DNA from 2 places in the Enterobacter cloacae complex sp. ECNIH7 genome. Region 1 is predicted to be linked to the other one. Evidence: predicted binding sites of a transcription regulator. Region 1 holds the regulator's gene; the other holds the start of a gene.
What was found. The regulator CRP, encoded in region 1, controls carbon source genes, mostly activating them, when cyclic AMP is high. The targets are predictions, from matches to a motif close to ATGTGANNNNNNTCACAT.

Region 1 (4,215 bases):
GCGTCGTGGGCGTTCTGCCTCAGCAGCCCGCTCTGCCACTGCGGCCACAGCCAGACCATTCCGCCAAAGGCAATCAGGCAGCCGATCAGGGTATCAATCAGCCTGGCGATAATAAACTGTTCGCCATTGAGCGTGAGCAGCTGCAGGGTATATACCGCCGTCACCGTAAAGCCCACCATCGCCCAGCCGTAATTTTTGCGGATAATCAGGTAGCTCACCAGCGTGATCGCCAGCATGCCTGCCAGGGTATAGCCTTCCGGCACGTGGAAGTGTAGCGTTACGCCCGCAATGATCAGCCCGGCCATCGTTCCGCCAGCCCTGTGCAGAATACGCACCCGCGTGGCGCCGTAGCCGTTCTGGGTGACAAACAGCACGGTCATTAAGATCCAGTACGGTTTCGGCAGGTGCAGCGCCATGCCCATCAGGCTGGCGGTACTGAGCATAACGCTAATCCTGGCGGCGTTGCGCAGGGCGGACGATTTAAGGGAAAGATAGCTCCTGAGCGCGGGCAATAACGGAAGCCGTTTTTGCTTATCCGCCATCAGGTCGCGGGGATAAAGCGGGCGCTGCGTGCGCAACACGCGGGCGATGCGGCTGAAGTGCCAGGCGGCAAACTGGCCGACCGGGTTATCGGGATGCTGGCGGGCGATTTTCTCCAGCGCGCCCAGCTGTTTTTCCATGTTAAAGCGCGTGGGGTAGCGGTGGTAGAGAATATCATCGGCCAGCACGCGCAGACGTGCGGACACGGTTTGTGCGTTCCAGCGGATCACCGCTTCGGCGTGGCTGCGCTCGACCAGCTTTTGCACCTCCTGCGGGTGATGAAGGCTTACGGAGATGTGCTCCTGCAGATCCAGCCCGACCTGGAAGGTGCGCAGCAGCCGTTTGTATTCGTGGTTCTTGTTGGCGGCGAGCATATGCAGCTGCTGATAGCACTGGCTTATGAGATCCACCACCTTCTGCTGGCGCGTCAGCAGCGGCGGTAAGGATTTTTCCGGGTCGGTATGCTGGGTGAGCAGGGTATATTTGGCTTCGCAGTAATCCGCAAGCTGCACATAGAGCAGGCTCAGGGATTCACGCAGCGGCTGTTCGCGCCACAGCCAGAACCAAAACCAGTTAAATAGCCCGTACCATAATGTCCCCAGGGCGTAGATCAGCAGCGGCTCCCACACCGGCATGTTCCCGGCGAGGCTCAGCGTGAAAATAGCCGCAATCAGCGAGGCGGGAAGCAGGCGGGCGTGCAGCGAACTGATTTCCGCCGTGACGCCGAGCGTCATCGCCAGCACGGTCAGGATCAGCGGCAGCGGGATATCCCGGGCAAGCAGAAGCTGCACGGCGAGGCTACAGCCGGCAAACAGGCAGCCACCGATAATCAGGCGTTTGAAAAAGCGCTTATGCGGCGTGTCCAGACCGGCGATGTTGCAGCAGGCGGGCACGAGGGAAAACAGCAGGCCTTGCTGAAGATGTCCGAGGATCAGGCCTATGGCCACAGGAAGACACAACACCAGCGTTTGCCGCTGTGCGTAGTTAACTTCCGGGTGATAGATCAGCCTGCGCCACATGGGGAGTAGAGACAAAAACGGCGTGACACCCTGCGGTGACACGCCGTTTGAGCGGAATTAACGCGTTCCGTAGACCACGATGGTTTTACCGTGGGCGGAGATCAGGTTTTGATCTTCCAGCATTTTCAGGATACGGCCCACTGTTTCACGGGAGCAACCGACGATCTGACCAATTTCCTGACGGGTAATTTTAATTTGCATGCCGTCCGGGTGGGTCATTGCGTCTGGCTGTTTCGCCAGGTTCAACAGGGTTTGTGCGATACGGCCGGTAACGTCCAGGAAGGCGAGGTTACCCACTTTCTCTGACGTGACCTGCAGACGGCGCGCCATCTGGGAAGAAAGACGCATCAGGATGTCAGGGTTAACCTGAATCAGCTGACGGAACTTCTTGTAAGAAATTTCAGCCACTTCACATGCTGTCTTTGCACGAACCCAGGCGCTACGTTCCTGGCCCTCTTCAAACAGGCCCAGTTCACCGATGAAATCGCCCTGGTTCAGATAAGAAAGGATCATCTCTTTCCCTTCTTCATCTTTGATCAGCACTGCCACCGAGCCTTTAACGATGTAATACAACGTTTCCGCTTTTTCACCCTGGTGAATCAGCGTGCTCTTCGATGGGTACTTATGAATGTGGCAATGAGACAAGAACCATTCGAGAGTCGGGTCTGTTTGCGGTTTGCCAAGCACCATGCGCTGTTATCCTCTGTTATAAGCTGTCACCAGAGTCATCAGATGCATCCGGACTCTGGGGTTGCAATCGAATTCTTACCCATACCCTGGGAAGTCGGCTACCGTAACGTTTCGCAGCCAGTAAAGTTTGATGTCCTCTGCATACACGTGTAACGTCAATGTATTACTGTAGCATCCTGAGTGTTTTAGCATAGCTTTCGCCGCGTGTCTCCTGGTGTCTCGCTTCAGCATGATGCAGGTCGCCTTCCATTGCGAGAAATGTAACGCACGCGTAATCTGTCACCAAAAATGCAACGTTGGAGTTAATGAATATGCAAGCGCGCGTGAAGTGGGTTGAAGGTTTAACGTTCCTGGGCGAATCCGCATCAGGACACCAGATTTTGATGGACGGTAACTCCGGCGATAAAGCGCCAAGCCCAATGGAAATGGTGCTGATGGCGGCAGGGGGTTGCAGCGCCATTGACGTGGTGTCGATTCTGCAAAAAGGACGTCATGACGTGACGGATTGTGAGGTTAAACTCACATCAGAGCGTCGCGATGAGGCGCCACGCCTGTTCACCCATATTAACCTGCACTTTGTGGTCACCGGTAAAGAACTGAAAGACGCGGCGGTCTCACGTGCGGTGGACCTGTCTGCGGAGAAGTACTGCTCTGTGGCGTTAATGCTGGAGAAAGCGGTAAAAATCACCCATTCGTATGAAGTGATCGAGGCGTGATTGATGGGGCATCGTGCGTGTTGATGCCCTCACCCTAACCCTCTCCCACTGGGAGAGGGAACATGCTCACGCGATCTGCTTCCCTTCCATCAGTCGCTCCACCAGCGGCGTCATGATGAGCTCCATCGCCAGCCCCATTTTCCCGCCCGGCACGACTAACGTATTCATGTGCGAAATAAACGAGCCCTGCAGCATCGCCAGCAGCCAGGGATAGTCAATGCCTTCGAGATTGCGGAAATGGATCACCACAAAGCTCTCATCCAGCGACGGGATGCTTTTAGCGGCAAACGGGTTGGAGGTGTCCACCGTCGGCACGCGCTGGAAGTTGATATGGGTGCGGGAGAACTGCGGCGTCAGGAAGTTGATGTAATCCTCCATGGAGCGCACCACCGAGTCCATCACAGCCTCTCGCGAATGGCCGCGCTCGCTCATGTCACGCGTCAGCTTCTGGATCCACTCCAGGTTAACGATAGGGACCACGCCGACCAGCAGATCCACGTGGCGCGCCACGTCGTGTTGAGGGGTGACCACGCCGCCGTGCAATCCTTCGTAAAACAGGACGTCGGTGGGTTCCGGCAGCGGCTGCCACGGGGTAAAGGTTCCCGGCACCTGATTCCAGGGTACGGCTTCATCATAGGTGTGCAGATACTTGCGGGACTGCCCTTTGCCGCTCTTGCCATACTCTATAAAGGTTTGTTCCAGCAGGCCGAAGTCATTGGCTTCCGGGCCGAAGTAGCTGATGTGTTTACCCGAATCGCGCGCCTTACGAATGGCCATGTCCATCTCCGGACGCGTGTAGCGGTGAAAGCTGTCGCCTTCGACCTCCGCCGCACGGAGATTCAGCTGGGCGAAAATCTTGCGAAATGCGAGGCTGGTGGTGGTGGTTCCTGCACCACTCGACCCCGTAACGGCAATAACCGGATGTCTGGCAGACATAGCAACTCCCTGACTGAAAAGGGTGGAAGATCAGCCGTGAAACGCGTTGCGGGGCATGATATTGACCGTCTCATGCAGTTCTGACCACACCAGCACCACGTCGCCGCTTTTCAGCTGGCGCTTAACATCGTTGACCTTTTGCTCAAGCGAGCGTTCCTGTTCACCATAATCGGTGCCTTCGCGTAATACAAAGCTTTCAATCAGATTATCGAGCGTAATGGGCGCCAGATCCTGCCAGGGAATAATCATTTTGCACCGTCCAGATAAGGGGTCAGCCAGTCAGGAATACGCGCCTCAAGCCACATTTTCGGGCG
Region 2 (4,215 bases), 2.3 Mb from region 1:
CGAGCGCAACCATCAGTCGATGATGGCCTCGGTGTATGTGTTTGCCATCATGATGGTGGCTTACTATGCCGGACAGGTGGTGATGAACACCTTCGGGATTTCCATCCCTGGCCTGCGTATCGCCGGGGGGCTGATTGTGGCCTTTATCGGTTTCCGCATGCTGTTCCCGGCGCAAAAAGCGCATGAGTCGCCGGAAGCGGCCAGCAAATCGGAAGAGCTGGAAACCGAACCGAGTGCGAATATCGCCTTTGTTCCGATTGCCATGCCGAGCACGGCGGGGCCTGGTACCATCGCGATGATCATCAGCTCCGCCTCGACGGTGCGTGACAGCGCAACCTTCCCGGACTGGGTGCTGACGGTTGCGCCACCGCTGATTTTTGCGATTATCGGGGTTATCGTGTGGGCGTCGCTGCGCAGCTCCGGCGCCATCATGCGCTGGGTAGGCAAGGGCGGTATCGAGGCGATTTCCCGGCTAATGGGCTTCTTACTGGTCTGTATGGGCGTGCAGTTTATTATTAACGGCGTGCTGGAAATTATTAAGACCTATCATTGATGTGATTGCCGGGTAAGGCGAAGCCGCCACCCGGCAAGAAGGCTCACCCGTGCTGACCCTGCTCCTCCAGCGCCACCGGCCATTTACGGAAGATGAGCACCGACCAGACCAGCGCCACCAGCGCCGGAATAGCCCCCAGGTTGCCAATGGCCGACATCGACACGTGCAGGATGACCTGATTTCCCACCAGCGCCCCCGCGCCAATGCCCAGATTGAAAATCCCCGAGAACAGCGACATGGCGACGTCCGTCGCATCCGGCGCCAGGGCCAGCACTTTCACCTGCATACCCAGGCCAATAATCATGATCGCCACGCCCCAGAACAGGCTGAGGATCGCCAGATGGCTTTCACTGCCCGCGGCGGGCATCAGCAACAGCAGACAGCCCAGCAGCAGGCCGATGGCGCTGCTCACCAGCAAGGAGGCGTGTCGGTTACCCAGCTTGCCAAACAGCACGCTGCCGATAATGCCCGCGCCGCCGAGGATCAGCAGTAAGACGGTGGCAAAGCTGGCGCTAAAGCCCGCCACCACCTGTACAAACGGTTCAATGTAGCTGTACGCCGTGTAGTGTGCCGTCACGACGATGGCGGTCAGCAGGTAGATGCTCAGTAGCGCAGGGCGACGCATCAGCAGCGGCAGGCTTTTCAGCGAGCCGGAATGTTCGCTCGGCAGCGCGGGCAGCAGTTTAATCAGGCATACCAGCGTCGCCAGCGCGCCCATACCGATGGCGAAGAAGGTCGTGCGCCAGCCGAAGTATTGCCCCACGATGCGGCCAATCGGCAGACCCAGCACCATCGCCAGCGCGGTACCGGTGGCAATCAGGCTCAGCGCCTGGGCGCGTTTCCCCGCCGGTGCGAGTCGAATAGCCAGCGACGCGGTGATCGACCAGAACACCGCATGGGCAAAGGCAATGCCGATACGGCTAATGACCAGCACCGTAAAATTCCATGCCATAAACGACAGCACGTGGCTCGCGATGAACAAGACAAACAGACCGATCAGCAGCCTGCGCCGCTCCATCTGGCTGGTCAAAAGCATAAACGGTAAGGACATCAGCGCCACTACCCAGGCGTAGATGGTCAACATAATGCCCACCTGCGCCGTTTCCATCTGGAAACTTTCAGCGATGTCAGACAACAGCCCAACCGGAACAAATTCTGTGGTGTTAAAAATAAACGCGGCAATGGCCAGCGTGACCACGCGTAGCCACGCAACCCTGCGGGAAACTGTGTTCGTTGTCATAGGGATGTCGGAGATTCGTTGCTGAAAAGAAGAGGAGACGATCTTAAAACGTTGAACGGCGAAAACTCAACCATTATGTGATGCAGATCTCAATATTTACCTTATGAAAGCGGTAGCCGGGAACGCCGTTTTCATTGAATATAAAAGAACAACACAATAAAAACAGGCGGTAAGACAATGCAGGAGATTGATTTTTATCTGGTAGATGCGTTCAGCGATACCTCATTTGGCGGCAATCCGGCCGCCGTTTGCCCGCTCAAGGAATGGTTACCCGATGAGACCTTGCTGAAAATGGCGCAGCAGCATAATCAGTCGGAGACGGCTTTTTTCGTCTGCAGTAAAGGGGGCATTGAGCTACGCTGGTTTACCACGCTTACCGAAGTCAATCTCTGCGGCCACGCTACGCTTGCGGCCGCGCACGTGCTGTTTACCGAGCTGGATTACCCGGATTCGCGGATCCACTTTGATACCGCCTCTGGCCGCCTGACGGTCAGCCGGGAGGGGGAGTGGATGACGCTGGACTTCCCGGCATGCCCAACCCATGAAGAGACACCCCCGCCGGAGATGCTCTCGGCGCTGGGTATCAGCCGCTACGTTGAAGCCCGTAAAGGGCGCGCCTGGCTGATCGTTCTGGAGAATCGCCAGCAGGTTGAAGCGCTTGCGCCACGCTTCTCGGCGATGACGCCAGGCGAGCATAAGGTGAGCGTTACGGCGCGCGGTGAGGGGGAATATGATTTTGTCAGCCGCTTTTTCTCACCGGGCGTTTCCGTCCCGGAAGACCCGGTCACCGGCTCCGCACATACCATGCTGATCCCGTACTGGAGCGAAAAGCTGGGCAAAACCACGATGTTTGCCCGTCAGGTTTCCGCGCGCGGCGGCGATGTACGCTGTGAGCTGAAAGGTTCGCGCGTGCTGATGAGCGGGCAGGCCGCGCTTTATCTGAAAGGCACAGTTTTTCTGCGCTAAAAATCCATAACAAGAGAGGAAGAGACAATGCAGGAAATTGATTTTTATCTGGTGGATGCCTTCAGCGATAAAACCTTTGGCGGCAACGCCGCAGCGGTATGTCCTCTGGAAGAGTGGCTGCCGGACGAGACGCTGCTCAAAATGGCGCAGCAGCATAACCAGTCTGAGACCGCCTTTTTCGTGCGCACCGACGGCGGGTTTGAGCTGCGCTGGTTTACCACGCTGGATGAAATTAACCTCTGCGGTCACGCTACGCTTGCCGCATCGCACGTCATTTTCGAATACCTTGATTACCCGCATACCGAAATCACCTTCACCACGCGCTTTGTCGGCGAGCTGACCGTCAAACGCAGCGGCGACTGGCTGACGCTGAACTTCCCCGCGTGGTCGACGGAGGTTGTCGAGAACCCACCTGCGCTGCTGTTTAGCGCGCTGGGCATCACCGCGGCAAAAGAGGTGCGCGTCGGACGCGATTACATGGTGGTGCTGGAGAGCCAGCAGCAGGTTGAAGCGTTAACGCCGGATATCGGGGCCATGCTTCCGCTGGATAAAATGGTCTGCGTGACGGCCCCGGGAGAAGAGTATGACTTCGTCAGCCGCTTCTTCTGCCCGGGCGAAGGGGTGCCGGAAGATCCGGTCACCGGATCCGCCCACAGCATGTTGATCCCTTACTGGAGCGAAAAGCTGGGCAAAACGTCACTCAATGCCCGCCAGGTGTCATACCGTGGCGGGGATCTGCGCTGCGAGCTGAAGGGCGACCGCGTGCTGATTGGCGGCCAGGCGACCCTGTATCTGAAAGGGCGAATCTTCCTGCGCTAGCCGAGTGACGCGCTATAAGTTAATACTATGAACCACCCCGGCAGGCCTGAGCTATGTTGATATAAAAACAGCAAGGAGCCTGCCATGTATTCCATTACCTCTGAATCTGCACGTCATCCGGACATTCTCAACCTGATCGCGGCGCTTGACCGCTACCAGAGCGAACTCTATCCCGCCGAAAGCAATCATCTTCTCGACCTGTCCGCGCTGCCGGAAGCCTCGCTGATCCTGATGGTCATTCGTGACCAGCAGCTGCACGCCGTGGGCTGCGGCGCCATCGTGCTCAACGGCGACGGAACGGGGGAGATGAAGCGGGTTTATATCGATCCGGCCCATCGCGGGCAGCATCTGGGTGAAACGCTGCTGGCCGCCCTGGAAGATGAGGCCCTGAGCCGTCATTGCCACACGGTAAGGCTGGAGACGGGCATCAAACAGCGCGCCGCGGTTCGCCTGTACGAGCAGTGCGGGTACGATTTGCGTCCGGCGTTTGCCCCGTACGCTGACGATCCGCTCAGCCTGTTTATGGAGAAGGCGCTGGTTGAAGACGTTCGTTTAGCAGCGCTATAAAGGCTTCCAGCTGGCGGGTCATCGCCCCGCGCCGCCACACCAGCCAGGTAGTGAGCCAGCGCCAGTTTTC

Region 2: WM95_RS12320 (sugar transporter) is a predicted target of CRP. The motif match lies at 1,869-1,886, and genes of this name have one in related genera.

The regions. Positions count from the first base shown of each region.
Region 1 is NZ_CP017990.1:4,744,812-4,749,026, reverse strand. Features, by position in the region: gene WM95_RS23770 (YccS/YhfK family putative transporter) at 1-1,559, opposite strand, end outside; gene crp (cAMP-activated global transcriptional regulator CRP) at 1,617-2,249, opposite strand; gene WM95_RS23760 (OsmC family protein) at 2,561-2,965, shown strand; gene WM95_RS23755 (phosphoribulokinase) at 3,032-3,901, opposite strand; gene WM95_RS23750 (YheU family protein) at 3,932-4,150, opposite strand; gene WM95_RS23745 (hydrolase) at 4,147-4,215, opposite strand, start outside.
Region 2 is NZ_CP017990.1:2,488,323-2,492,537, forward strand. Features, by position in the region: gene WM95_RS12315 (MarC family NAAT transporter) at 1-553, shown strand, start outside; gene WM95_RS12320 (sugar transporter) at 597-1,793, opposite strand; gene WM95_RS12325 (PhzF family phenazine biosynthesis protein) at 1,971-2,759, shown strand; gene WM95_RS12330 (PhzF family phenazine biosynthesis protein) at 2,787-3,578, shown strand; gene WM95_RS12335 (GNAT family N-acetyltransferase) at 3,663-4,145, shown strand; gene ptrR (putrescine utilization regulator PtrR) at 4,099-4,215, opposite strand, start outside.